Regions from separate parts of the Priestia filamentosa genome, predicted to be linked through region 1. Evidence: riboswitches for the same ligand, from Rfam matches in the RefSeq annotation. Region 1 holds a riboswitch; the other holds the start of a gene.
The links. Region 1 has a riboswitch for lysine ahead of B9N79_RS15730 (amino acid permease). Riboswitches for the same ligand answer to the same signal wherever they lie in the genome.

Region 1 (15,148 bases):
ATTCCAAACGCTGTAGACATTATTTTAACTCCTCTTCTCACGCTTCTTATTGTTGGAATAAGTACAATGTATATTATTCAGCCACTAGGAGGGCTTCTTTCAGAAGGGATTTTAAACATCTTAACTGCTGTACTAGAAATAGGTGGGCCTCTCGCTGGTGCCGTACTAGCAGGTACATTTTTACCTCTTGTAATGGTAGGGCTTCATCACGGGTTGATTCCTCTTCATATGGAATTTATTCAAGCAACAGGAGCTACTCCGCTTCTTCCTATTTTAGCGATGGCTGGAGCAGGTCAAGTTGGAGCAGGGCTTGCTATCTTAGCAAAAACGAAAAACGAGCGCATTAAGAAAAACTTGTATGGAGCGCTTCCTGTAGGATTTTTAGGAGTAGGAGAACCGCTTTTATACGGAGTGACTTTACCGCTTGGACGTCCATTTATTACAGCATGTCTAGGCGCTGCTGTTGGAGGAGCTTCACAAGCTGTTTTCGCAACAGCAACAAAAGCAGTAGGAATCTCAGGGCTCCCGCTTACACTGCTTGTTGTAGATGGGAAAATTATTTTATACTTGCTTGGTCTTTTAATCTCTTACGGAGCAGGTTTCATTTTCACTTACTTCTTTGGCTATAAAGAAGAAATGGCTCAAAATCTTAGGAAAGAAAAAGAGGTTTCAGTAGAATAGAAGTCAAAAGACGTCTCGCATATGCGAGACGCTTTTTTTATGAGAATACGTAAGAAAGAGCTTGCAAAGCTTGCTGTGGTGTTTCTACAACAACTTGTGCTTTATTTGAAAGTTCTTTTAATGGGTGATGAAGAGTTTCCGGGCGAACTAGAATAAGCGGTTTTCCTTTTTCAATTGCGCGTGATGCATCCATTGCTGTATTCCACTGTTTATATTTATCACCGAAAAGAGCAATAACAACATCACTTTTATTCATTAAAATTTCAGTTCGCAGATTATTAATAGCAGAAGCTGCTTCATCTTTAAAAATATTATTAGGTTGTTTTCCGAGAATTTCTTCTCCAATGTTATCAGAACGATCGTGATTTTCCATCGGACCAACAAATGTAAGTGGTAAATTTAAGTCGCTTGCTTCATTTTTTAATATATCGCGCCAGTTATCGTGAATCTGTCCTGCTAAATAAACGGTAAGTTCCATTATGTAATCCTCCTTTTTCAGTTCATTATACCTTTTTATCATAAGAAAGAAACCTTCTTTAGAAAGGTTTCTTTTGTATTAGTTCTATAATACTTATTTAATTTACAATAAGTTAGCAAAATTGAGTTAAATTAAAAGTTAAGAAAGTTAATTATATTTTAATTTTTCTAAAATCTCATAGAATTCTAATATTTATCTAATTATTCTCTCATATTTTCCTTTTATTCTTTAAAAGAACATAAAAGAAAACGGTTCAACTTAAAAAGCCGTATGGAAGAAAGGATGAATAAAGTGGAACGATTAGAAAGCATGTTAAAGAAGAACGAGGAATTTGTAGCAAAAGGCGAAGGAAAAAAGTTTAAAGCAAGTAAATTTTCTAATAAAAACATGCTTGTTATTACATGCATGGACGCTCGTTTAATTAAAATGTTGCCGGAAGCCCTTGATTTAAAAAATGGAGATGCCAACATTATTAAAACAGCAGGTGCTCTTGTTTGTGCAAAAAGTGAAAATGTTCTTAGAAGCATCCTTGTTTCGGTCTATGAGCTTGGTGTTGAAGAAATTTTTGTTGTAGGACATTATGACTGCGGTATGGCAGGGTTTTGCTGCGACAATCTACTTGAAAAATGGAAGGATAGAAGTGACATTCAACAAGGTGTGCAACAATTATCAAATGAAGGAGTTAATTTTGAAAGATGGCTCAAAGGATTTGATCATGTAGAAGATAGCGTGAAAGATAGTGTTTCATTCCTCCATGAGTACCCACTCCTGCCCCAAGGGATAAAAATTCACGGTCTTATCATTAATCCAGAGGATGGAAGGGTTGATCATGTGACATCCCTTACAAAAGAAGAAAAGATAGAGCGTACTTTCTAAGAAAAAGTGAGGACAAAGGAAGATGGGTGAGGAGAAAGAAGATGAATAAAACAAAAAAACAGCCGTATACGCTTGAGATGCTGAGGCGTGATTTGATTGCCGGGATTATTGTAGGAATCGTAGCTATTCCACTTGGGATGGGATTTGCTATTGCTTCAGGAACGGAACCTGTACATGGAATTTATACTGTTGTAATTGCCGGAATTATTGTTTCTACATTAGGAGGATCAAAATTTCAAATTGCAGGACCAACAGGGGCATTTGTTCCGATACTGCTTGGGATTGTCACACAGTACGGATTTGATAACCTAATGATTGCGACCTTTATGGCAGGACTTATTCTCATTGTGCTTGGATTATGTAAAGCAGGTTCGCTTGTTAAATATATTCCGAAACCTGTTATTATCGGTTTTACAGCTGGGATTGCGATTATCATTTTCTACGGCCAACTTCCCCACTTTTTAGGGTTATACAATACAAATGATGAAGCTGGATTTTTAGCTGGCATGGTTTCCATTGTTAAAAGTCTACCAGATGCCAATTTTTATGGAGTGTTAACAGGCATTGTCGGTCTTGTAAGCATTATTTTAGCAACGCGCTTTGTTCCTAAAATTCCAGGTGCTCTTATTGGGGTTCTTGTCTCAACTGCTTTTGCGCTTTTACTTTTCCCTGATAAGCTTGTAACCATTAATACACTCTACGGAGCAATCCCGAACACGCTTCCGCAGTTTGGACTTCCTGAAATTACGCTAGAAAAAATTATTACCCTTATTCCTGCAGCGTTAGCCATTGCCTTCTTAGGTGGTTTGGAATCTCTACTTTCGGCTGTTGTAGCAGATGAAATGGCTGGTACAAAGCATAAAAGTAACCGGGAGATTGTTGCCCAAGGCATTGCAAACACTATATTACCCTTTTTTCAAGGAATTCCTGCTACAGGAGCTATTGCAAGAACGGCAACAAATATTCGAAACAAAGCGGCAACTCGATTTTCAGGCGTTGTGCATGCTTTATTCGCCTTAATTGTCCTCCTTGTGCTCGCTCCTTATGCTTCTCATATTCCGCTTGCAAGCCTTGCCCCAGTTTTAATGGTAGTAGCGTGGAATATGAGTGAACGTAAACATTTTGCGGGCATTGTAAAAGAAAGATCACGTGAATCATTTGTGTTGCTTGTTACCTTCTTTTTCACTGTCTTTTTTGATCTGATGGTTGGAATCGGCATTGGAATGCTCGCATACTTTGTCCTTAACTTTAATAAGACAGCAATAGGGAAGAAAGTTCGCTCAACTGCTGGAATGTAAGAAAAATGATATGATGTGTTCGTTCTTCTAACAAAAAAGAAGACAAAACATGTAAATTAACCTACAGTAAAGGTAAGTCCTTTGAGTGCAGGTATATTGTTAAGAAACTCCGTCCATGGTGGACTTTAGGTAAAAGTTCATCCTCTATTGAAGCATTTTCTCTAAATAAGAGAGGATGCTTTTTTTATCTTGTTTTTAAAAAAAGAAGGAATAAGAGAAGGAAACGATGAAGCTATGATGAAGCGAATTTTATTCTGAAAATAACGAGGAGTAGGGTGTATATGATAAATGCAGAAGAAAGATTTGAAGAATATGAATCTAAACAGGGCTCTTACTATCTTTATGTACCACCAAATAATCGCCCGCACGAAAAGTCTCCACTTATGGTTGTCTTGCATGGATGTACGCAAAATCCTTTCATTATTGCTACGGCAACAGAAATGAATGATACGGCTCGCCAAAACAATTTTCTTGTTTTATATCCTGATCAGCCAAGAAGTGAAGATTCTGGGAAATGCTGGAGTTGGCATGATGTAGATCATCAAGAAAGAGGGAAAGGAGAGCCTCACAAAATTGTTAGCATGATTAATCATATAAAAGAAAAATATGAAGTATCTGATATATACATAACAGGTCTTTCTGCCGGAGCGGCAATGGCTCTGATCGTAGGAGGCGTTTATCCAGATCTTTTTTCAGGAATAGGAGTTGTAGGAGGCCTCCCTTATAAAGCAGCCGAAACCAAATCAGAGCGTGCGCTTGCCATGATTAACGGCCCACAGCATGATGCTGAAAAGATGGGAGAGCTTTTATACGAAAAAACGGCTGTGTACGATAAAAGGGTGCCTCTTATTGTCTTTCACGGTACATATGACCGTGTTGTTCATCCAATAAATGCTAATAAATTAATAAAACAGTGGATCACTTTGTGTAATTTAATGAACAAAAATGAAAAAGACGGCAAAATTCCCTCTACGCCTGTTCGAACACATAAGGGGGCGGTACCGCTTGGGAAGACGTATAAAATTGAAGAATATGAATCTCCGGATAAAAGCATCAAAATTCACTACGTATCAATTAATAGCATGCTTCATTCATGGCCAGGGGGAAGCGTAAAAGGAACGTTCACAGATCCTCTTGCTCCAAGTGCTAGTGAAATGATGTGGGAGTTTTTTAAACAGAAATAAGCTTGATTATTTTGAATGTTAGGAAAGTAAACGAACGCCTTACGGAGAGCTTAACAGGTATGCTATACTTGAAAAAATTTAACTTCAAACCTTAAAAGAAGGGAAGCATATAATGAAAAAAGCGTTCTATCATTGCGATATATTCACACTAGATCACGAAAAAATAATTAAAGACGGAATGATTATAACGGAAGACGAGAAAATCGCCTATATTGGAAAGATGGAAGAGGAGCGATTGCAAGATTGTGAAGAAACTTACAACTGGAGCGGGAAATGGGTTATGCCAGGGCTTGTGAATTCACATGTTCATATTGTAATGAACATCCTACGTGGTGTTGGAGATGATATGCTTCTTCATCCATGGCTAACGGAAAAAATTTGGCCGCTTGAAGCGAAGTTTACGACAGATCTTGCTATTACAAGCTCAAAAGCAGCTATTGTTGAAATGATAAAGAGCGGGACAACGCTTTTTAACGACATGTTTAATCCAATTGGTCTTGATGTATTTAAACTTTACGAAGCAGTAAAAGATACCGGAATGAAAGGTAATTTGGCGTATACCCTGTTTTCTAATGACAAGGGAGATGAAGCTATAGCAAAAGAAGCGTATGATATGGCTCAATATATTAAGAAAGATCGTTCATTAATTAGAACAACAGTTGCTCCACACAGTCCGTATTCTTGTAGTGAAGAGCTTCTGCGTTCATCTGTTTCAATTGCAAAAGACCTTGACTTGCCTCTTCACATTCACGTGTCTGAAACAGAAAAAGAGATGAATGATTGTCTTAGCGAACATAAAGCAACTCCTGTACAATATCTAGCAGATCTTGGTTTTTACGAACAGCCCACCATTTTTGCTCATGGAGTTGTTCTCACAGATGAAGATGTTGCTCTTTTAAATGAAAAAGGAACATCAATTGCTCACAACCCTATTAGTAATTTAAAGCTAGGATCTGGAGTTGCTGATATTTCTAGCCTAAATCGTGCAGGCGTGAACGTAGCTATTGCAACAGATAGCGTTGCTTCTAATAATAATTTAGATATGTTTGAAGAAATGAGAACAGCTGCACTTTTGCAAAAAGGTACACATAAAACGCCAGAAGCAATGCCTGCTTATAGCATGCTAAAAATGGCAACCTTGAATGGATCAAAAGCATTAGGATATGAGGATACAGGTGTATTAAAAGAAGGATACAAAGCAGATTTCATTTCGATTGATCCAAGAGATAAAGTCCATCTTCAACCTCTTGAAAATGCCTCTTCACATCTCTTATATGCAGCAAGTGGAAAAGATGTTTCTGATAGTGTTATTAACGGAAATGTCGTAATGGAGAATCGCGTTCTCTTAACGCTAGATGAAGAAAGAATCATATACGATCTAAATTACTACTATAAAACATTATAAAATGTAAAAAAGGTGCTACTTTTAGCACCTTTTTTACGCTTTCTCCTTTCCTAATGTTCCCAACATGAAAGAATTATGATAGCATTTGAAATGCGGATAACAGATGATAATGAAAGAAACACAATCTTTTTACATAAAAAAAGAAAGAACCGTGAATAGTAAAAAACACGGCTTACATAAAAAGGAGAAAACGATGACAAAACGCATTTTTATCGCGATTGGGTTACTTCTGCTTCTCGTGAGTTCTGAACATAGATTTGTTCTAGCACAATCTAATCATCCTATTTTAAATATTGCTCATCGTGGTGCGTCTGCATATGCACCTGAACATACGATGATTTCTTATAAAAAAGCTCTTGATATGGGAGCAGACTATCTTGAAATAGACCTTCAGCAAACAAAGGATGGCGTCCTTGTTGCGATCCATGATTCAAAATTAGAAAGGACAACAAATGGAAAAGGTCGTGTGAAAGATTACACATATGATCAATTAAAGAATCTTGATGCTGGTTCATGGTTTAATCGAAAATATCCTGAGCAAGCAAAAGAGTCATTTGAAAAAGAATCAATTCTATCACTCGAAGAAATTTTTGCTTACTTTGGGCGTGATCAGCATTACTATATTGAAACAAAATCGCCCCAAAGCTATAAAGGAATGGAAGAGAATTTGCTTAAGCTTGTGGATAAATACAATATTCCAGAAGAGCATCTTTTAATTGAATCTTTCAGTGCGAAAAGTTTAAAAAGCATTCATGAGAAGAAGCCTGAACTTTCACTCATTAAGCTTTCTCTTTGTCGTCCATCATTACAGGAAATAAAGGAAATTAAAACGTATGCAGACGGAATTGGTCCCCGTGCTACGTGTTTAGATAAAGGATATATTGAAAAAGTTCATAGTCAAGGTTTGTTTCTTCATGCCTTTACAGTCAATGATAAAAAGGCAATGGGGAAGCTGATACATTGGGGCGTAGATGGTCTTTTTACCAATAATCCTGACGTATTAAAGGATGTAATTGAGAATCAGAACTCATAGAATTTTCTCTTTTTTCTATGTTTTGTTCTTTCTCTTTTTCGTGATAAGATGTACAGTGTTGGAATAATTATCAAGTTACCGGTCATATTTGAAATGAAAACAAAAGGGGAGGTTTCATTGTATAGAGAAACAAAAAAGAATATTGCAAAAACTTCGTTATGGTTCGGAATAGCAAGCCTTATTTGTACAGGGATCTTCTTTATACCGACTGTTTTACAATTTGCGTTTGGCATTTTCTTTTTCTTCGGTGCTTTTCTCTTATCTTTTGTTGGAATCGTATTAACGATTATCAGCTTTTTTAAAGAGAAAACAAAAATGTCTATCGTATCGGTCATTATAAATGGTGCTGTACTCATCGTCTTTATTCTTCTTTCTATTGCAGCGGCTCACATGCCAAGTGCGTATTAATCAAAAGAGGAAGTTTTCTAAAGAAGCTTTAGAGAGATCTTGGTCTTAAGCTTTTATTGAAAAGCCTCCTCTTTTATTAAAGAATGCTTGAGAGCAATAGAAATGAAATTTTATATAAAGTACAACCCTAAAAAATACGTCTAGAGTCGTCAAAAAATGACAGAAACATTTGCGTATTTCCTCTTTTTCTCTTAAAGGAAAAGAACGAATAAATAAGAAAGTATAAGAAAAAGAGATGAAAGGAACGAAAGCCAGTGAAGCTTAAAAAAAGAATCGTTATACCTGCTGTTGCAGTTGTTGTTCTTGTATGTGCGGCCTTTTTTATTTTTACAAGAGCGGATTATCATGGGAAAGTGGTTGATATTAGCGGAAGCAAAGTATACCTTGGTCCATTAACTCAAGATGAAGGATATCAAATCATTGAAGTAACAGCAGATAAAGATACAGAATTTGAGGGCGGAGATCAAGGCGTGTTTGGACTGAAAAAGGGTCAAGAAGTACATGTATGGTTGAAAAATGGAGAATTAGCAAGCAAAATTTCGGTGGAGTGAGTTATTGCTCCATCTTTTTTATGAAGAAAAAAGATAAGAGGGGAGAAGTCATGAACATTGCTCATAGAGGTGCTTCAGGGTATGCTCCAGAAAATACGTTTGCAGCTTACTTTTTAGCATTGAAAATGAAGGCAGACTATCTTGAAATTGATGTTCAAATGAGCAGGGATGGAGAACTTGTTCTTATACACGATAAGACAGTAGAGCGAACAACAGATGGAAATGGCCTTGTTAGTGAAAAAACGCTTCATGAGCTAAAGGAACTTGACGCTGGAGGGTGGTTTTCCGGGGAGTTTAAGAACGAGCGTATTCCTACACTCCCAGAAGTATTTGCAACATTCCGAACGAAAGTAGGTTTTCTAATCGAACTGAAATATCCTTCTTTATATCCAGGGATTGAGGAGAAGCTTGCACGAACGCTTGAAAGTTTTCGATTAGCAGAGTCTGACAAAATTATTGTTCAATCTTTTGATGAGAAAGCTGTGCAACGGATTAAGAAACGTCTTCCGAAAATTTCAGTAGGAGTTCTTGTAAAGTACAATATATGGGGGATATCTTCTGCAAAATTAAAAGACATTTCGGCATATGCAACATATGTGAACCCAAACAGAAGACTGATTACAAAGAAGCTTGTGAAACGTATTCATAAAAATGGAATGAAAGTTACTCCTTATGCTGTGTATCGTAAAAAAACAATTCAAAGCTTTTATAACCTAGGTGTTGATGGTATTATTTGTGATTATCCTGATCTTGTAGCGGAAAATCAAAAAGCGCGTTAAACCGACAGAATACGCTTATTTTCTGAAAAAGCAATAATTCTCCTTTTCCCAATTAATCTTTCTATTATATAATAATATGGGAAAGTGATGAGGGGGGAGAAAGAATGGCAAAAGTACAGCTTGTTCCGTATGATGCACAGTGGCCAGAGAAGTTTAGAGTTCTGAAAGAACAGTTGGAGGAAAAGTTAGCACCAATGAAGGTTTGTATTGAGCATATTGGTAGTACTTCTGTACCTAATATGATGGCAAAACCAATCATTGACGTAATTGTAGGAGTGGAAAAAGAAGAAGAACTACAGGATGCTATTGATCCAATTCGAGAGCTTGGTTATACATATGTGCAACAATATGAAACCATTTTGCCAAATCGACGCTATTTTGTTCGATTTAAAGAGGAAGGTCTTCCAGACATTATTAGGAATGGAGAACATGATTTTTCACAGGATGCCGATATTCATCATGAAGCACATCTTCATGTTGTTGTAAAGGGGAGCAACTTATGGGAAAGGCATCTACAATTTCGCGATATTTTAAGAAGTAGTGAAGACAGTTTAGAGGCATATGCTTCGGTTAAGCGAAAGCTTGCACTTCGAGAATGGGAAAGTACAAATGAATATGCGAAAGCAAAAACGAGCGTTATTACAGGAATTTTAAGTCGATAAATTCAAGTATGCTAAAATTGTTATAGTTATTTAACTTATCATAAAGCTCATGCGTTTAGACGCATGAGCTTTTTTAGCTACGTAGGAGAATAAAGAGTAAGAATACGCTTTTTTCCTTTTTGATCTTTGTACTGAACATAAAGGGCATAGTCTGCTTTTTTCCACTCTTGTTTTGTAAGAGTTCTACTAACAGTTTCACTTGTTTTTCCTTCTAGAAGCATTGAGTATACTTGTGTTGAAAATGTGTTAGAAGGTTGAGTTGTTCCATTTTTATTAAGCCAGAGAAGAGTACCATGATCAAATAAAAGTTGAATGTCTTTAAGTGTTTTATTGTGTAGTGAAGCCTCGATTGTGTATTCTTCTGTTTTAGATTGATAGGAAACGTTTACCTCGGCTCTTAATATGCTATCTTCCGCTTTTTGCTTCCGTGCTTGTCGGTCATCCGAGTATCCAGCCAATACAATCACCACCCAAAAGATTAATAGGTATTTCATAAGAAAAAAGCCTCCTACTCTTACCCATTATCTTACTATACTTTACATTACTCTACACAAAAAAAACGTATAAGTCTTTTTAACTTATACGTTACACAGCATGTGATTTTTGAATGGCTGCCTTTCGCTCTAGCGCAAGTTGTTCAAGTTGCTTCACTTTTGGAACTGTAAAAGCAAGAACAGAGAGGAAAAGAGCTCCAAAAATAAAAACATTAGATGGTTTTGTTATCTCTGCTTCGGTAGCAAGTTTCCTTCCTTGATCAAATAAAGAAAACAGGCTCTCGTCTGGAATAGGCATTGTAATAGAAACAATTATAAAAAGAACAAAAATAGCAACTATATACAATATTCCATGTACAAGCCTTATGAAAGCAAGTCCTTTTTGTTCAGGTGCTGTTAAAAACATGGAAAGTTCCTGACCTGAACGAATCATATCGTCACTTTTTTCTTTATATTCATAAGGGAAAAATAGCGCAATTCCCCAATAGTAGAAAAAAGATAAAAGAAGTCTTACAGCTTCTACAATTAAATAAAAGATAACAGTTACTGTTACAGCCATTAAAAAGTAGTTTTCTGTAAAAATAGCTCCTGCAGATAACCAGATGGCTGCTGTTGAGAAGTAGAGAAACCGAGCTTGTTTGTTATAGCGTACGCTTTTAATAACCCTTTTATCTGTAGCTAATAAAAATCCATTAATCAACAAAATAAGAAAGTTGACGAAAGCGCTTATATAATGCTCGGTAGAAAGTGGTTTAAACGTTAATATCCCGATGTGTACGATATATGTAAAACTCAAGGCATAAAACGAAAAAGCCGTTGGTGAATCAAGGTATGAAACAGATGATAGGCGATGAGCTTTTTTTAGTGAACGAATCAATGTTTTTTCTTTACCCCCTTTCTAGGATAGTTCCTAAAGGTACTTACATACAAGATAATATACAGCATGTGAAAAAACAATCGACAAAATTTGTGAATAGACCAAGAAATCGTAAAAAATCTTCTTCTTTCTATAGTATTATAGAAAAGGAGAAGAGGACAACAAAAAAGAGCGATAATTCACAAGCATTTCACGGAAGTCTAATTTTTGATTGAAACATTTGAAATAGGGAATAATATTTTTACTATGTCTAAAAAATAACATGAAATAATAAAAAATCTTTCAGTGAAAAGCGTTTCATACGCTATAGTAAAAACAAATACAGCAAGGGGGAACAATTGATGATTATTGCAATTGATATGGATGGAACATTATTAAATAGTGAAGGTAAGGTGCCTGCTGAGAATGTAGAAGCGATCAAAAATGCACAGCGCGCTGGGGTTAAGGTTGTCATTGCAACAGGAAGAAGCTATGAGGATGCAATGCGTCCTTTACAACCGTTCGATCTTAAACTTCCTAAGATTTGTGCAAACGGAGCAGACGTAAGAGATGAAGAAGGAAACGTTCTTCATCGCCAATCTCTAGAGGAGCAAGACATTCAAAATGCTATGAATCTTCGCTTTCATAATGATGAGGAAGTTTACTTTGAAATGTATGTGCAAGACGGGGTTTATACATATGAAAATGCAGGAGATGTAATGAAAGCGGAAGCAGACCGAGTGAGAAGCTCTAATGAAAAAATTTCTCGCTTTGAACTTGATCTTTTAGCTGCCAAACAGTCACAGCAGGCTGGCGTGACCTTTTTACCAAAAGAAGAGCTTATGAAAAAAGCGCTCCAAGAAGATACTAATATTTTTAAATTCCTCTTTTTCTCCTTCGACTTAAACAAGCTGCAAGTTGTAAAAGATGAATTAGGAAAAAGCGACAACGTAGCTATTAGCTCATCTGCTTTGCATAACGTGGAGGTCAACCACTTGAAGGCAACAAAGGGAATTGCGCTTCGTAAAATGGCAGAGCATTTCAAAGTTGATATGAAACATTCAGTCGCTATTGGAGACAATCACAACGATATTAGTATGTTTAATGAAGCAGCTACAAGTTTCGGGATGGGAAATGGAGATCCTGAAGTGCAGTCATTATGTGACTACGTAACCGAAACAAATGATAATAATGGAGTAGCAAAAGCGATTGAGAAAGTATTAAAAAGTTCTCTAAAAGCCTAAGAAACAAACATGAGCTGTTTTTCCTTATTTTACACAAAATAGGGCTTTGACAGCTCATGCTCTCTTTGGTATTATAACGTAGTAAAAATAATATAAATCCTCACTCTTTCTCGGTGAGGTAGAGGTTGCGCGTATTAGGAGTAACATATGGGAAGCAAGTGGAGCTTATGAACATATGTGAAAGGAATGAGCGCCGAAGCTTATAAAAAACCACTTTTTTTATAAGCTGGGCCTGTATTAAATAAGTACAGGACTGCCACAAGTTTTTGTGGAGGGCTATCAGAGAGATATGGCAGAGTGAATGCAAAAGTATGGGCATTTCCATACTTTTTTATTTTGTCTGCTAAAAATTACTTATTGGAGGATTTTTGCAGCATGGAACAAACGAAAAAATGGGGTTTTTGGCTCTTAACAGCTTTTGTTGTTGGAAACATGGTAGGATCAGGGATTTTCATGCTTCCAAGTACGCTTGCACAAGTGGCAAGTCCACTTGGCGTTATGACAGCATGGGCTGTTACTGGGTTTGGTGTATTAATGCTTGCCCTAACTTTTGGAACGCTATCAATTCGAAAACCAGAGCTACAAGCGGGACCGCAGAGTTATGCGAGAGCGCTATTTGAAAATAAAAAAACAGGTGATGTAGCAAGTTTTACAACCGTTTGGGGATATTGGGTAGCAAACTGGATTAGCAACGTAGCGATTATTACAAGTTTTGCAGGTTATTTATCTACTTTTCTACCGATTATGAGAGACGGTCGAGTATTATTTCATGTTGGGTCTCAACCGATTGAATTAGGGAAGCTTATTACTTTTGTAGTTTGCTCTATCTTCTTATGGGGAACTCATACAATCTTAGTTACAAGTATGAATGCAGCAGGTAAACTGAATTTTGTTACGACATTTTCAAAAGTCGTGGGATTCGCTCTTTTCATTATTGCTGGGTTATTTGCTTTTCAGTTCTCAACAATGGGAAGTTTTTATTATCCTGTTGAGAGCACAGATGGAGGAAATCCGCTTGGACTTTCGAGTCAAGTGTACAATGCCGCTATTTCAACACTATGGGCATTCGTTGGTATTGAGTCAGCCGTTATTTTATCAGGTCGAGCATCTTCACAGCGCGATATTAAAAAGGCTACTGTGGCAGGGGTAACAATTGCTATTATTATTTATATGACAATTACAATGATTACAATGGGGGCGCTCCCACACAGTGAACTCCAAGCATCAGATAAGCCTTTCGTAGACGTTTTAAACGTTTTAATTGGTCGTGGTGGCAGTATTATTATGGCACTTCTTGCACTTGTCTCCTTGTTTGGATCAATGCTTGGGTGGATCTTATTAAGTTCAGAAGTTCCATACAGAGCAGCGCGTGAAGGAAACTTTCCAGCCTTTTTTGCAAAAACAAACAAAAAAGGAAGCCCAAGTAATGCTTTACTTGTAACGAATATTATGTCTCAAATCTTTATTTTTTCAACTGTTTCAGGAACGATTAGTCAAGCGTATTCTTTCTTAACAACATCATCAACGCTTGCTTATCTTATCCCATATTTAATTTCAACTATTTATTTCTTAAAAGTTGTCATTAAAGGGGAAACATACGCAGAACTAGGGGGAACATCTTCACGTATAAAAGACGGGATTATTGCAGGGCTTGCATTTATTTATGCAGCATGGGTTATTATTTCCGGAACTGCAGATATGAAAACTTTTTCTTTAGGAATTGGCCTCTTTTTAATCGGAATTGTATTTTATCCGCTTGTAAAGCGTAAAGGAAAACGACAAAGCACACAAGAAATGTAAAGTATGAAAAGCTGAGGGAAACGTTCCCTCAGCTTTTTTTATGAATGAAAAGGCAGTGTTCTGAAGAGTGTTTATCAAGTGATAAAAAGTGGAATACAAGGTGAAGAAGGAGGAATAACTTTTCGGTGTTAGTGAATATGGATGGACAATTATTATGCTATTAGTAGGAGGATTACTAAGTATTTACTTTACACTGAAAAATCGAGATATTGCCTACCCTCTTGTTTTCATTTGGTCATACATTGCTATCATCGTTCAAAGACAAGATATGAAGGCTATTGTTATTACAGCATCTATTTCCATCGTCCTCATTCTCAGTTCCATCATTGCAAGCCTTATTAAAAGAAAACGTTTTTCATAATATAAGAGCCAGCTTTGTTATCAAAATAAAGCTGGCTCTTAATTTTTTTTACTTTTTCTTTGTTTCCATATTTCTTTGCCTATATAAACAAAAAGAGACAGAAGCAGAAAACAAAGCAAAAAGAACTCTAAAGGTGCCATAACGCGAAAACCATAAAACACATTATAAATAGCTCTCGCTACAGAGTAGTTCATAAAAAGGTCTAAAACAATGACTAAAGAGAAAGATAAAGAACTCATAAGCAAAAGAGCAAGAAGCATTTTCAAAGTAGTCTTCCTCCAACAATTATCATTTGTTTTTTTACTTTTTTCATTTGAAGTTCTCTTTATACAGATGAATGCATAATTGTGCTCTTTTCTGCAGAAAATGGATAAAAAAAGGTAGGTCTCTGCCATGTTTTTTAAGAAACGAAAAAAGAAAGAAGACAGCAAGTCAGATGACACCCATGAAGAGAAATCTCCAGCAGAACTTCTTCAGCGTGATTTAACATGTAATATTAAAAGAATAAAGGAAGAAGTTGGATATAGCTCAGACGTTATTGTAAGAGAATTTTCAATTGGTTATAACGAACAAATTCCATCTGCCATTGTTTTTATTGATGGACTAGTTGAGGCGAGTATTATTAATGATTCTCTCCTTAAGTTGCTGCTTGAGGAGCCTAATATTGAACGCTATTTTAAGGAGTGGAATCCTATTCAACTTTTGCAAACGAAAGTGGTAGCTCTTGATGATGTGAAGATAGTGTTGGATTGGGAAACGCTATTTCAGTCTTTAGTAGATGGAGAAACCATTGTTTTAGTTGATGGGTATCCTCAAGCACTCTCAGGAAGCGCTAGAGGGGGAGAACAAAGAGCTATTGAGGAGCCACAGACGCAAGTTTCCATTAGAGGACCAAAAGATGGTTTTACAGAATCAATTCGTACAAATACAGCGCTACTCCGAAGAAGAATTAAAAATACGGATTTTAGAATGGAAACAAAAAAGCTTGGAAAAGCAACTCAAACAGATGTGAGCATTCTCTACATCAATGGAATTGCA
Region 2 (15,148 bases), on a different contig from region 1:
TTGAGAACGAGGAGTTACCGTTAAACCCCAGCTAACGCTAAATGACCATAAGCCGTTAGCAAAATGAAAAATAGTAGAAATAACACCAATAAGATAAAAAGCAAGTGAAACTGGGCTTGATAAGATGTTTGCCATCATATCATAGTTAACTTCAGTACCTCTCATAGCTTGAATACGCGTTTCCCATACGTGCCATGTAATAAAGATAAGTGTAATAACACCTGTAACACGTTGAAGAACAAACATCCAGTTTCTAAAGAATCCATATCTGTTCGCATTATTCTTGGCTGTAAAAGCAATGTATAACCCATAAACAGCATGAAAGATAATTGGTAAGAAAATCACAAAGATCTCCAATAAATAGCGAAACGGTAGTTTTTCCATGAAGTGTGCGGCAGTGTTAAATGCCTCTGGGCTTCTTGTTGCAAAGTGGTTAACAACAAGATGCTGGATAAGGAAAATCCCGATCGGTATTACACCCAGTAATGAGTGTAACCTACGATAATAAAATTCTTTTGTTGCTTCCAATATCTAAACCCCCCTTGTGAAATAGAAAACATGTGTAGTCCAATAGACCCGAGCTCCCCATCCTTTTTGTTGTAGTCTAATTTGTTGAAAAATGAAACCCCTTGCATTTTTCAACAAATTATAAATTGTGAAACAAATGTGACAAATTTATTGTACTCCCCCATAATGTAAGCGTCAAGAATTGTTGTAGGTGATTTTCACTTCTAAAACAGGGAAAAGCTACTTTTTTCTTACACAAACTATATAAATCGTAAAAAATCATTTATAATGGAAAAGAAAGTGAGGTATCGGTATGGAGCAACGAGAAAAACAAGAGTTAGATAGTTTAGAAGAAGTGGAAAAAGAAGAGGAACGGCCATCTGCTGTTACACAGGAAGAAACCATTCCTTTATTTGGTTATGAACTGCTAAGAGATATTGTTTTGCCAGATATTTTAGGAAAGGAAACAGATAATATTTCCTATTGGGCTGGCAAGAATATTGCACGTGTTTATCCACAGCCGTCCCTAGCAGATCTTCAAACTTTTTTTATTCGTGCAGGATGGGGCACCCTTACTCTAAAAAAAGAACAAAGAAGCTCACTCGAATTTGAACTTAGCGGACCTAGCGTTGAACGCCGTTTACATAATAAAGAAACATGCTCTTTCCAACTTGAGGCTGGATTTCTAGCTGAACAAATTCAAGCTCAAAAAGGATATACAGCAGAAGCTGAACAATGGAAAAAATACCGTAACAAGGTCGTCCTTTCCATCGTTTATGACAGAAGAGATATTCTAGTATAAAAAAGGAGAACTCGCTAAACGAGTCCTCCTTTTTTATTTACCTACACGTTCATTTGTTAACTCAAACGTTTCATGAAGAGCTTCGACGGCTTTTACCATATCTTTTTGCACAATGACTGTTGAAACTTTAATCTCAGACGTGCTAACCATTTTCACTTGAACTTTACTATCTTGAAGCACCTCAAACATTTTCGCAGCCACCCCAGGATTTGAAACCATTCCAGAACCAACAATCGAGACTTTTGAAAGTCCATTTTCATGTTCAACTTCTTCATATTGTAAATATCTTTTTTGAGCTTCTAACACACTTAATGTACGTTGAAGTTCCTCTGTTTTTACGGAAAATGATACTGCTGACTTAGCAGACGTAACGCTTTGAACAATAATGTCTACATTAATATGATGTTTAGCAAGGAGTGAGAAGATAGAAGGAAGGGTATAAATGTCGTCCTCCATGCCAATAACCGTCACTCGGGAAATATTGTCCTCAAATGCAATTCCTCTTACTAATAAATTATCTTCCATCTCTGCTTCCTCCTTAATAATTGTTCCACGTTCTTTTTCTAAACTTGATCGAACTTCAAGCTTTACTTCATAATTTTTAGCAAACTCAACAGCTCTTGGATGAAGAACCCCTGCTCCTAGATTAGCAAGCTCTAACATTTCATCATAAGAAATTGAGTTAAGTTTTCTCGCACCTTTAACATAACGAGGATCTGTCGTATAGACTCCTGTTACATCTGTGTAAATATCACATTTTTCTGCTTCAAGAGCTGCAGCAAGTGCCACCGCAGTTGTATCAGAGCCACCTCTACCTAATGTTGTAATCTCATTGTTCTCTGTAATCCCTTGGAATCCCGCAACAACGACAATTTTATTTTCTTTGAGATATTGTTTGATTCGAGCGGTTTCAATATTGGTAATTCGAGCATTTCCATGTACCTCTTCTGTCTTCATTCCAGCTTGCCAACCTGTTAAAGAAACAGCATCATAACCTTTCGCCTGTAGAGCCATAGAAAGAAGAGAAATGGTAATCTGTTCTCCTGTTGTTAAAAGCATATCCATTTCCCGCTTACTTGGGTTTTCATTGAGCTCTTTTGATAATGAAACAAGATCATCTGTTGTTTTTCCCATCGCAGACACAACAACAACGACATCATTACCTGCTGCTTTCTCCTCAATAACTCGACTTGCTACATTTTGAATTCTCTCGCTAGTTCCTACGGAAGTTCCTCCAAATTTTTGAACAACTAAGCCCATTTTTCTAAAACCTCTCCTCAGTTTGTTTTTTCACACAAATGGTTTACTCGTAAGTAGGGCGAACGCAATAAAAAAAAGCAATGAGAGAATCTCTCATTGCTTTTTTAAAATATCTATATTTGCGCAATGTGTGAGATAGCCCTCCAAGATTTTGATCTTGACAGTCTTACATTTATTCAATGCAAAACCAGCAAAAGCTATGATGAGCTAGCTTCCACTTCGGCAGATTTCCCTTTCTATAACAATCAACGGAACTCATTTTCCTCCTGCTATATACTCTTAAAATCCGCACCTCTATCTTCACCTCAGTAATATTGAAGTGATTATACAGTTTTTAAAATCTTTTTTAGCTTATCAAATATTTAAAAAGTTTTCAATCACTTTTTTCGTCTTCCTCACGAAGAGCGCTATAAATCGTAGTTGCTGTATCTTTTGGTATCCCTGCTCCTTGGATTTCTTCTATGCTTGCTTCTTTTAATTTCTTTAAAGATCCAAAGTGAGTAAGCAGCATTTTCTTTCGCTTTGCGCCAACCCCTTTAATATCGTCAAGAACAGATTGAAAAGAAGATTTTGACCGAACTTGTCGATGAAAAGTAATCGCAAAGCGGTGCACTTCATCTTGAATCCGCTGCAGTAAATAAAACTCTTGGCTGTTCCTTTCAAGAGGCACTACTTCTAAAGGATTTCCTATCATAATGTTTGATGTTCGGTGCTTATTATCTTTTACAAGCCCTGCAACAGGAACAAACAATCCAAGTTCATTTTCAAGTACATCCTCTGCAGCTGCAATTTGGCCTTTCCCTCCATCAATCACAATTAAATCTGGAAGTGGAAGATTGTCTTTTAATACACGACTATATCTTCGTCGTACAACTTCACGCATGGAATCATAGTCATTTGGACCTTCAACAGTTCGAATTTTATATTTTCGATATTCTTTCTTATACGGTTTTCCATCAACAAATACGACCATTGCTGATACAGGATCTGTTCCTTGAATGTTTGAGTTATCAAATGCTTCGATTCTATTTGGCGTATCAATATTTAGTTTCTCTCCAAGATTTTCAATTGCTTTAATTGTCCGTTCTTCATCACGTTCAATAAGCCAAAATTTTTCTTTTAAAGCAATTTTAGCGTTCTTATTGGCTAGGTTCAGTAAATCTTTCTTTTTTCCTTTTTGAGGACAGTGTGCTTTGATTTCTAAAAGACGCTCCACTATTTCACAATCAACATGCTCAGGAAGAAGCACTTCCTTTGGTTTTACATGGTTAGACTGCTGATAAAACTGTCCTAAAAAAGTGAGAAAATCTTCTTCAGGTTCACCATAAAAAGGAAACATAGAAACATCACGTTCAATTAGTTTTCCTTGGCGAATAAAGAACACTTGGACACACATCCATCCCTTATCATAGGAATAACCAAAAACATCTCGATTGATAAAGTCATTAAACATCATTTTTTGCTTTTCCATTGTTGCTTCAATATGGGAAATTTGATCTCGATATTCCTGTGCACGTTCAAACTCTAGGTTTTCTGATGCGTTCATCATCTTTTCAGTCAGTTCTTCTTTAACATGCTTGAATCCGCCGTTCAAAAACTTTGCAATCTCATCTACAAGCTCCTTATTTTGCTCCTTTGTCACTTCATAAACACAGGGAGCCAAACATTGGCCAATATGATGATAAAGACAAACTCGGTCTGGAATAGTAGAACATTTCCGGAGTGGATATAAGCGATCTAACAGCCTCTTTGTCTCATTTGCTGCTTGAACGTTTGGGTAAGGTCCAAAATATTTGCCCCCATCTTTTTTTACTTTTCTCGTGATAAATAAACGTGGATGGCGCTCATTGCTAATTTTAATAAATGGATAGCCTTTATCATCTTTTAGCATTACATTATATTTTGGATCGTACTTCTTAATTAAGTTCATTTCTAAAATAAGCGCTTCAATGTTGGAAGACGTGACGATATATTCAAAATCAACAATAGCGTTCACAAGACGAAGCGTTTTTCCATCGTGACTTCCAGTAAAGTATGAGCGTACTCTATTTTTTAATACTTTTGCTTTTCCGACATAAATAACAGTACCGTCCTTATCTTTCATCAAGTAACAGCCAGGCTGATCTGGAAGAATCGCTAGCTTTTCTTTTATAATTGCGTTCATAACGTCCCCCCCTTTTGCTTCTTGTCATAAGAAAAGCACCTGCAGAAGCAGGCGCCCTTTTTAAAGCTTATAGATGTTTGTTTAATGCTTCAGCAAGTGCTTCTTTTGGTTGGAAACCAACGATTTTGTCAACTTGTTCTCCGTCTTTCATAACAAGTAAAGTCGGGATACTCATTACACCAAATTTTCCTGCTGTTTCTTGGTTTTCATCTACGTCAAGCTTTACGATTTTTACTTTGTCGCCCATATCTGAATCAAGTTCTTCAAGAACTGGAGCAATCATTTTACAAGGTCCGCACCATGGTGCCCAAAAGTCAACAAGTACTACCCCTTCATTTGTTTCAGCAGTAAAGTTTTGATCTGTTGCATGTGTAATTGCCATTAAAAATTCCTCCTATACCTAAGTAACTTCTTTTAAGATATTCACAGTATAACATCATTAAAATGGGAGTGCCATTTATTTGTTTCGTCATGTCTTTCCTATTACATAGTTATACCCTAAGGAATCATTTAAAAACAGCATTTTTCATAAAAAAACACGGAAAAGGCGACAGAGTGTCGCCTTTAGCTCTTTTCTACTTTTAATTTTTTGCACTCCTCGATTAAAAGCGGAATGATTTCAAACAATTCTCCGACAATCCCATAGTCTGCTACATTGAAAATATTTGCTTCTGGGTCTTTATTGATAGCTACAATCACTTTTGAATTAGACATACCTGCTAAGTGTTGAATAGCACCAGATAAGCCACATGCAATATACAAATCAGGTGTAACAACTTTTCCCGTCTGTCCAATCTGAAGCGAGTAATCACAATATTCTGCATCACATGCCCCTCTTGAAGCTCCAACTGCTCCACCTAGCACATCAGCAAGTTCTTGTAATGGCTTAAACCCTTCCTCGCTTTTTACACCTCGTCCTCCAGCTACAATCACTTTTGCTTCTGAAAGATCTACTCCGCTCGTCGCTTTTTGCATAACTTCTTTTACAACTGTACGCAAATCTAGAGATGGTTCTGCAACTTCTTTTGTTTCTCCATCTCTTCCTGGGTCCGCTGCAAGCTTTTCGATATTATTTGGTCGAATTGTGAAAAATAAAGGGGTGTCAGTAAGGATGCGTTTCTCAAAAGCTTTTCCTGAGTAGATAGGACGCGTTAGAATAACATTTTCACCCACAACTTCAATATCTGTTATATCAGAAATTAAACCACTCTCAAGCTTTGCTGCAAGCTTTGGAGCAACCTCTTTCCCTTGAGAAGTATGGCCCATAATAATTGCTTCTGGTTCTTCCTCCTCTAAGAGAGCCTGAAAACATTGAGAGAAACCATCAAGCGTATATGTTCTTAAGTTAGCGCTTTCAATAAAGACTACACGATCTCCACCATAGTGAAAAAATGAAGATGTATGGCGAGCGACGTCTTCTCCAACTGCTCCCACAACAACTTCTCCGCCATCTGCAATCATGCGTGCTGCTGCAATCGCTTCGTACGATACACTTCTGACTTCTCCGCCTTTAAATTCCGCCAATGCCAATACTTTGCGAGCCATAGCTATTCCTCCTTTTTTAAAGCACTTTTGCTTCTGAGTATAATAGATGAACAAGCTCTTTCACCTGTTCGTGTGATTCACCCTGAAGTATTTTGCCTCCTTCTTTTTCAGGTGGTAAAAACCGTTCAACAACCTTTGTTTTGGCTTCTATTTCTTCCTCTATTTCTAGATCATCTAATTCAATTTCTTCAAGCGGCTTCTTTTTGGCCTTCATAATACCAGGTAAAGACGGATAGCGTGGTTCATTTAGTCCTTGTTGAGCTGTTACAACAAGCGGTAGAGCTGCTTGAATTTTTTCTTCATCTCCTTCGACGTCCCTTATTATTTCCACATCATTCCCATGGATTTCAATACTTGTGATAGTTGTAACACAAGCCATATTTAAAAGCTCTGCGACTCGTGGACAAACCTGTCCACTTCCTCCGTCAATAGCAACATTTCCACCAATAATCAAATCACATTGCTGTTCTTTTAAATAAGAGGCTAAAATAATGGATGTGGTATATTCATCTTCGCTTTCCATTTCATCTTCTGTATCAATGAGCACGGCTTTATCACACCCCATTGCAAGCGCCGTTCGCAGTTCTTTTTGAGCGTCTTCGTTCCCCAGTGTTACAACCGTCACTTCTCCTCCATGTTTTTCTTTTAAAGAGATTGCTTCTTCTATTGCATATTCATCATAAGGATTAATAATGAACTCTGCTCCATCCTCAATAATCTCTCCCCCATCAAGTGAAATTTTTTCTTCTGTATCAAACGTACGCTTCATTAACACAAAAATATTCATAACTCCACCCCTTTACTGAATATTAAGATTATTTATCTTGGAAGAATGGCTTTCTTTTTTCTAAAAAAGCAGCAATCCCTTCTGAAGCGTCCTCTGAACCGAATACTTCTTTAAATTTCCTTGCTTCTTCTTCTATTCCTTCTTCATAGCGAGCATCTTTAGCATATTGTAAAAGATGCAAAATTGCTTTAATAGTCATAGGGCTTTTTCTTGCCATTTGTCCAGCAAGCTTTGCTACTTTTTGAAAAAGCTCATTCTCTTCAAACGCCTCGTTTGCTAGACCTATGCGAACAGCTTCACTTCCAGAAATCGATTCACCTGTTAACATCATTTCACATGCTTTTCCTACTCCGACAAGCCTTGGAAGTCGCTGCGTTCCTGCAAAGCCGGGAATAATCCCAAGTGTAAGCTCTGGAAGTCCTAAGCGGGCTTCTGCTGCAACAAACCTCATATGACACCCCATTGCCAGTTCAAGACCTCCGCCTAATGCTGCTCCATGAATAGCCGCAATAACTGGCTTGGGGTATGTTTCAATCTTGTTCATAAGCTTTTGCCCAAAGCGAGCAAGAGACTCATAATCTTCACTTTTTTGCAGGGATGTGAATTCTTTAATATCCGCTCCTGCACAAAAAAACTTCCCTTCTCCTCGAAGCACAATAACGCGTGTTTCATCATCTGTTTCAAGTAACGAAAAAGTATTCCAAAGCTCTTTTAAAAGAGCGGTTGACAAAGCGTTTGCTTTTGGTTTATTTAGCGTAAGAGTTGTGACGTGCTGATTTTTGTTCATTTGAACGTAAGCCATCATATCCCTCCTATAGCGCAGTCTTTATCTTTTACAACCATGAAGTAGAAGCTTATGGACTTTTGGAATAAGTTCTGTAATGTCGTACTTATACTCATTCATAACCCACGTTGTCACAACTTCATCAATTGTTCCAAAAATCATTTGACGAGCAAGACGAGCATCTAGTTCTTCTTGAAACTCACCGCTCTCAATGCCGCTTTCTAAAATTTCATCAATGATTTGAAGGTAGCCTTTTAGAACTTCGTTAATTTGGTTTCTTATATCGCGGTTTGTTTGGCGAAGTTCAAGCTGAGTTACAGCTGCTAAGTGTTGATCTTCCGAAAGAAACGTAATGTGACGCTGAATTAAAAAGAAAAGCTTTTCAGAAGCTGTTTCTTCTTTTTGAATATCCTCTTGAATTCTTTCAATAAATTGTCCCATTTTCTCTTGAAAAAGGGATATGAGGATATCTTCCTTATTTTTAAAATAGAGATAAATAGTTCCGTCTGCTACCCCTGCTTGTTTAGCAATCTTAGATACTTGAGAGCTATGATAGCCGTGTTCGGCAATGACGACAACTGCTGCATCTAAAATTTGTTTGAATTTTGGTCTATTTCGATTCATATTGTTTGCTCCCTTGCTTCATTAATTACCAACAGAGTACACCATATTCTGTACCATTAATTATCATTTTGTTCGATTGAATAAAATGAATGGTTATTCATTCATAATATCATCTTAAAATATCCCGACAAACCTGTCAACAGAATTATAGTGAAATTTGGTTTGAAGGGAAAATACTATCTATTCTTTTCTTTCTTCTTCTATTAAAACACGCCTTAAGATTTTCCCAACAGCTGTTTTAGGTAATTCTTTTCTGAACTCATAGACTTTTGGAACTTTATAGGAAGCAAGAGACAAGCGTACATGCTCATCAAGTTCTTTTTCTGAACATGATACACCATCTTTTAATACAACAAAGGCTTTGACCGTTTCTCCTCTGTATAAGTCAGGAATGCCCATAACAACGGCTTCTTTTACTTTTGAATACCCGTATAGCACTTCTTCTACTTCACGAGGGTAAATATTATATCCACTCGCAATAATCATATCTTTTTTTCGATCCACAATGTAGAAATAGCCGTCTTCATCAAAATAGCCTAAGTCTCCTGTAAAAAGCCACCCATCTTTCAACACTTGTTTTGTTTCTTCTTCTTGGTGCCAGTATCCTTTCATCACTTGAGGCCCTTTTACAGCAATTTCTCCTATTTCACCACATGGTAAAGCTTCCCCTGTTTCAAGCGAAACAATTTTAGCATCCGTATTTGGCCAAGGTACACCAACACTTCCTTGTTTTCTTTTTCCCCAGAGAAAATTAGCATGTGTCACAGGGGAACTTTCTGTTAGTCCATAACCTTCTACAAGCTTCCCTCCTGTAAGGTCCTCAAACTTTTCCTGAACATAAGCAGGAAGTGGTGAAGAACCGCTTATACAAGCTTTAATTGAGGAAAGATCATATTTTGGTAGACTAGTATTATTAAGCAGTCCAACATAAATTGTGGGAGCTCCGGGAAATAGCGTTGGCTTTCTCTTGTCAATTGTTTTTAATACCTCTTTTATTTCAAATTTTGGTAAAAGCACCATTTCATATCCTTCTAGAATAGATAAAACAAGCACTGTTGTTAAGCCATACACGTGAAAAAAGGGCAAAACACCTAAAATTCTCTCATTTCCTCTTTCACATTTGTAAAGCCATGTTGTACACATCTTCGTATTAGCAACTAAGTTTTGATGTGTCAGCATTACTCCTTTAGGAAAACCTGTTGTTCCTCCTGTATATTGTAAAAGAGCTAAATCATCGCTATACACTTCTTCTTTTACCGAACTTGCTATTTTTGTTTTTAAAATGGTAGACCATTTATGCGTATCGCTGTCTTCTTTTATGTGTTGGACAGTTTTTTGAGTCTTTTTTTGGAGATATGGATAAAGAAGATTTTTTGGAAAAGGCAAGTAATCTTTGATGGATGTTATAATGAGATGCTCTATCTTTGTTAGCGCTTTCATCTTAAAAGCTTTTGAATACAACAAATCTAGAGTAATAAGGAACCTTGCGCCTGAATCTTGGAGTTGGTGGGACAGTTCTCTTTCTGTATAAAGCGGGTTAATAAGTACAACAACTGCTCCTAATTTTAATACGGCATTAAAGGCGATTACAGTTTGAGGACAGTTTGGTAGCATAATAGCGACTCGATCACCTTTACGAACTCCTATCTCATAAAAATAGCAAGAAAGTTGATCAGTTTGGGCAGCTAGCTCTTTAAACGAAAGGGTTTTTCCTAGAAAGTGAATAGCAGGATTTTCTTGAAATTCTTTTGCTGCTTTTTGAAATAGCGATACAAGCGTCGCTTCACCAAGAGTGATTTCTGCCGGTATTTCAGGCGGATAGTGAATCAACCACGGTTTTTCGGATGCTTGAAGCACAAAAAATACCTCCTCAGTTTCGCATTTATTACGCACACTATGTTCATTATACACTGGGGATCTCTAAAAAGAAAAGGCTTTCAAAGAAAAACAGGAGAAGAAACATCAAAATGTTTCTTCTCTTGTTTTATGCAATAAACAATATATAAATAATCCCAATTGTCATAAATAAACCGCAAAGAATAAGCAAAAGTTTGGCTAGCTTCTCCATTGTTTATCACCCTATTCCAGCTGAAATAACAAACGACATTCCAATTGAAATGACCATTGATATAAACCCAACGGCTCTGTTGTCTTGCGCAATTTCATGATCAATCTTGAATTTTGGTGTAAGAAATTCAAAAATAAAATAGCTAATTAACAGAAGAATAAAGCCAAAAGCTCCCCAGCCCACCATTACAAACAGCGTATTGTGTTGGCTAATTGAGCCTTGAAAAACATTTGCTACACCAAAGATTTTCCCACCCGTAGCCATAGCAACGGCTAGATTTCCACGCTGAATTTCCTCCCAGTTTTTATAACTTGTCACAAGTTCAAAGATGACAAGAGCTAGAACAATGCATAAAATAACAACGCTATAGTTCGCTGCTGTTAATACGTAAGGATTCTCCCAAAATTCCTTCACAGCGGCTCTCACTCCCTTATTTTAGTTCAGCAACGGTCACTCCAGAGCCGCCTTCTGATGCTTCCCCAAAACGAATGCTTTTGACGAAACGATGATTTTTCAAGTAGTCTTGCACACCTGTTCTTAAAGCCCCTGTTCCTTTTCCATGAATAATAGAAACACGTGGGTACCCAGCAAGAAGTGCATCATCAATATACTTCTCAACGCGCTGAATAGCATTTTCAAACCGTTCTCCGCGGAGGTCAAGCTCAAGTTTAACATGATAATCTTTGCCTTTTACTGTTGCGAGTGGTCTTGTTTCTACAGCTTTTGGAGAACTAATAAACTCTAAGTTTGACTCTTTTACTTTCATTTTCATAATACCAAGCTGTACTTCCCACTCTGTATCTGATACTTTGTCTAATAGCGTTCCTTTTTGACCAAATGTTGATACTTTCACTTCATCCCCTGGAGAAAGCTTTCTTTCTACCTTTTTCGGTTTCGGTGCCGCTTTCGTGCCTTTTCTTAAGGTTGGAACCGCTTCTTCAAGATCTTTTCTCGCTTGAATTAGCTCATGTTCTTTTATTCCACTTTGTTGATTAAGACGCATGTTGCGCAGGTCTTTAATAATATTCTCCGCTTCAGCCCGCGCTTCCTCTACTGCTTTTGCTGCTTTATGTTCAGCTTGCTCAAGCAGTTTGTCTCTTTCATTGTTAAATTCTATAATTTGATCCTGCAGTTCACGATGAAGCTGTTCTGCCTCTTTCCTAAATAAAGCAGCTTCTTCCTTTTCACTTTCAGCTTTTTTGCGGCTGTCCTCGAGTGAAGCAATCATATTTTCTACCTTATTTGTATCTGCTCCAATATATCCCTTTGCTTCGTTAATAACTTCTTCTGAAAGACCTAATCGGCGTGAAATTTCAAATGCATTGCTTCGTCCTGGAACCCCTAAAAGTAATTTATATGTCGGGCGAAGTGTTTCGACATCGAACTCAACGCTTGCATTCATTACTCCTTTTCGATTATATCCATACGCCTTCAGTTCAGGATAATGAGTTGTCGCTATAACACGTGCTCCTCTATTGTATACTTCATCTAGAATAGAGATAGCAAGTGCCGCTCCTTCCTGAGGATCTGTTCCAGCACCGAGCTCATCAAATAATACAAGGCTCTTATTATCAACACCTTTTAAAATGTTAACGATATTCACCATATGAGAAGAAAACGTGCTCAAGCTTTGTTCAATAGACTGTTCGTCTCCAATGTCAGCAAATACATTTTCAAAGACTGCTACTTCAGAACCATCCAAAGCCGGGATTTGAAGACCTGCTTGTGCCATAAGTGTAAACAACCCAACTGTTTTTAACGTTACCGTTTTTCCTCCTGTATTTGGACCTGTAATAACGATGCTCGGGTACTCTCCTCCAAGCTCAATATCATTTGCTACAACATCTTCTGCAGTAATTAAGGGATGACGTGCTTTTTTCAGATTAATATATCCTTCTTCATTAAGCTTTGGTTTTGAACCTTTTAATTTGTGGCTGTACTGCCCTTTTGTAAACATAAAATCAATTTCTGCTAGCATATCAACGTTAACAGAAAGCTCGCGAGCAACTTCTGCTACTTCTGCTGTAATTTGTGCAAGAATGCGCTCAATCTCACGCTTTTCTTCTACTCGGGCCGCTTGAAGCTCATTATTTAAGTTTACAATTGCTTGTGGCTCAATAAATAACGTTGCTCCTGAGGAAGATTGATCGTGAATAATTCCTCCATATGCTCCGCGATATTCTTGTTTAACCGGAAGCACATAGCGATCATTACGAATCGTTATAATTGCGTCTGAAAGCATTTTTGTCGCAGAAGAGGAACGCGTCATTTGCTCCAGTTTTTGACGAACACGTGCTTCTGTAGAGCGCAGTTTTTGGCGTAATCCTCGCAGTTTTTCACTCGCTCCGTCTAACACTGTCCCATTATCATCAATACTGTTCTCAATTGTTCGCTCAAGATCTGTTAAGATAATAAACCCTTCAATATACCCTTTCAAAATAGGTAATGAAAGGTCTGTATTCTCTTCTAAACTTTCCATAAATATCGAAAGCTGTCTTGTTGCATAAATTGTGCTTGAGATTTCTAGTAGTTCACTTGCTGAAAGTGTTCCACCGATCTCTGCTCTTTTAGCACTTGCTTTTATATCATGAATACCGCCAAGTGGAACATTTCCTTTCACACGAAGCACTTGAGCTGCCTCATCAGTTGCGTTTTGCCAAGCTTCTACTTCTGGGAAACTTATGGACGGACGAAGACTCTCTACTTTCTCTCTTCCTAGTGAAGATGCTGCATGTTTCAACAGACCTTCTTTAATTTTATCGAACTCTAATGTTTTTAAAATGCGCGCTTGCAAACATGTTCACTCCTTTTAAACCTTGCTTTCCTTGTATTAATCGTTGCGTTTTAAAAATGCTCTCAATTCTTCTAAAGGATATGTGTTAATAACGCTCTCTTTGCGAATCCACCCTTTTACAGCTGTCGACACCCCAACTTTCATATCTTCAAGCATGTCCAGATTATGTGCATCTGTATTAATTACAAGCTTTACTCCTTGCTCTTGTGCTTTTTTCAAATGATGAGAAGCAAGGTCTAAGCGATGTGGATTTGAATTGAGTTCAAGTGCTGTATTTGTTTCGTAAGCAAGCTCAATTAACAAATCCATATCAACGTCATATCCGCCTCTTCGTCCAATAAGTCTTCCTGTTGGATGTGCAATAATATCGACATGATGACTATTAAGAGCTGTTTTTAATCGCTCCATAATAACTTCGCGAGACTGAGAAAAACTTGAGTGGATAGAAGCAATAACGATATCCATTTCCTGTAGAATCTCATCATCATAATCTAACGTACCATCAGGAAGAATATCCATCTCGATTCCTGAAAGGATTGTAAAGTCATCATATTTTTCATTTAGCTTCTTAATTTCTTCTCGCTGTTTACGAATTCGTTCTGGTGTTAGTCCATTTGCCACTTTTAAATATTGGGAATGGTCAGTAATAGCCATGTACTCATAGCCTCTTGCACGGCATGCTTCCACCATTTCCTCGATAGAGTATGCGCCATCGCTCCATGTAGAATGCATGTGCACGTCTCCTTTTATGTCTTGAAGAGAAATAAAGCGATCTTCTTTCGTTAGCTTATCTACTTCTGTTCCATCTTCACGCATTTCAGGTAAAATAAACGGCAAGTTAAAGTAGTTATAAAACTCTTCTTCAGATGAAAACGTACGGACTTCTCCCGTTTCTATATTCTCAACACCATATTCACTAATTTTCTCTCCACGTTCTTTCGCAAGCTGTCTCATTCTTACGTTATGATCTTTTGAGCCTGTAAAATGATGAAGCGTTGTTGGAAAAGCCTTGTCTTCTACAAGACGAAAATCAACAGATATATCATAAACATCTTCAAGCACAACCGATACTTTCGTATTTCCACTTGCAATTACTTCTTTAATAGACGGCATTGCGAGTAAGCTATCACGAATAAGAGACGGCTCTTCTGTAGAAATAATAAAATCTAAGTCTTTCACTGTTTCTCTCATACGGCGTACGCTGCCTGCTCGTGAGAAACGAATAATGCCTTTCATATCAGCAAGCATTTCTTCGATTTTTTCCACAAGTGGTAACATAATAGCAAGTGGCAATCGTTCAGGACGTGTCCCATATTCCTCGATTGCAGCAAGAATTTTCTCCTCTGTTTTTTTACCGAAGCCGCTAAGTCCCTGTACTTTTCCTTCTTCACAGGCAGCCTTTAATGTTACCATATCCGTAACATTCAGCTGTTGATAAAGCTTTGCAATCTTTTTCCCACCTAATCCTGGCAAATCAAGAAGAGGAATTAATCCTTCTGGAACTTCTTTTTTTAACTCTTCTAACACAGTAGATTGTCCATCTTGAATATACTCTTCAATAACAGCACTAGTTCCTTTTCCAATGCCTGCGAGAGATGTGAAGCTTTCAATTTCACTCAAGCTGCGCTCATCATTCTCAAGCGCACCTGCCGCCTTTCTAAAGGCCGAAATTTTAAATGCATTATCTCCTTTTAACTCCATATATACAGCAATCTTTTCCAAAAGTTTAATAATCTCTTTTTTATTCATTTTCACACCCACTTCTTATACGTTCTTCTATTGAAGATGATACAAAGTTTTTTTAAAAAAGTAC

Region 2: linked by a shared signal. The riboswitch ahead of B9N79_RS01000 (aspartate kinase) and the one ahead of B9N79_RS15730 (amino acid permease) in region 1 are both predicted to bind lysine.

The regions. Positions count from the first base shown of each region.
Region 1 is NZ_FXAJ01000003.1:418,158-433,305, forward strand. It holds gene B9N79_RS15655 (PTS transporter subunit EIIC) at 1-681, shown strand, start outside; gene B9N79_RS15660 (YtoQ family protein) at 719-1,159, opposite strand; gene B9N79_RS15665 (beta-class carbonic anhydrase) at 1,442-2,035, shown strand; gene B9N79_RS15670 (SulP family inorganic anion transporter) at 2,077-3,333, shown strand; gene B9N79_RS15675 (extracellular catalytic domain type 1 short-chain-length polyhydroxyalkanoate depolymerase) at 3,615-4,517, shown strand; gene B9N79_RS15680 (amidohydrolase) at 4,630-5,922, shown strand; gene B9N79_RS15685 (glycerophosphodiester phosphodiesterase) at 6,116-6,955, shown strand; gene B9N79_RS15690 (hypothetical protein) at 7,073-7,363, shown strand; gene B9N79_RS15695 (hypothetical protein) at 7,618-7,914, shown strand; gene B9N79_RS15700 (glycerophosphodiester phosphodiesterase) at 7,965-8,693, shown strand; gene B9N79_RS15705 (GrpB family protein) at 8,798-9,355, shown strand; gene B9N79_RS15710 (hypothetical protein) at 9,433-9,849, opposite strand; gene B9N79_RS15715 (hypothetical protein) at 9,941-10,726, opposite strand; gene B9N79_RS15725 (Cof-type HAD-IIB family hydrolase) at 11,068-11,949, shown strand; lysine riboswitch at 12,061-12,236, shown strand; gene B9N79_RS15730 (amino acid permease) at 12,325-13,749, shown strand; gene B9N79_RS15735 (hypothetical protein) at 13,904-14,110, shown strand; gene B9N79_RS27020 (YczF family membrane protein) at 14,149-14,505, opposite strand; gene B9N79_RS15745 (spore germination protein) at 14,504-15,148, shown strand, end outside.
Region 2 is NZ_FXAJ01000001.1:170,176-185,323, reverse strand. It holds gene B9N79_RS01010 (succinate dehydrogenase cytochrome b558 subunit) at 1-528, opposite strand, end outside; gene B9N79_RS01005 (YslB family protein) at 821-1,309, shown strand; gene B9N79_RS01000 (aspartate kinase) at 1,343-2,569, opposite strand; lysine riboswitch at 2,698-2,874, opposite strand; gene uvrC (excinuclease ABC subunit UvrC) at 2,943-4,733, opposite strand; gene trxA (thioredoxin) at 4,801-5,115, opposite strand; gene B9N79_RS00985 (electron transfer flavoprotein subunit alpha/FixB family protein) at 5,298-6,278, opposite strand; gene B9N79_RS00980 (electron transfer flavoprotein subunit beta/FixA family protein) at 6,295-7,065, opposite strand; gene B9N79_RS00975 (enoyl-CoA hydratase) at 7,094-7,867, opposite strand; gene B9N79_RS00970 (fatty acid metabolism transcriptional regulator FadR) at 7,892-8,473, opposite strand; gene B9N79_RS00965 (AMP-binding protein) at 8,654-10,366, opposite strand; gene B9N79_RS00960 (DUF350 domain-containing protein) at 10,548-10,955, opposite strand; gene B9N79_RS00955 (endonuclease MutS2) at 10,972-13,335, opposite strand; gene polX (DNA polymerase/3'-5' exonuclease PolX) at 13,372-15,084, opposite strand.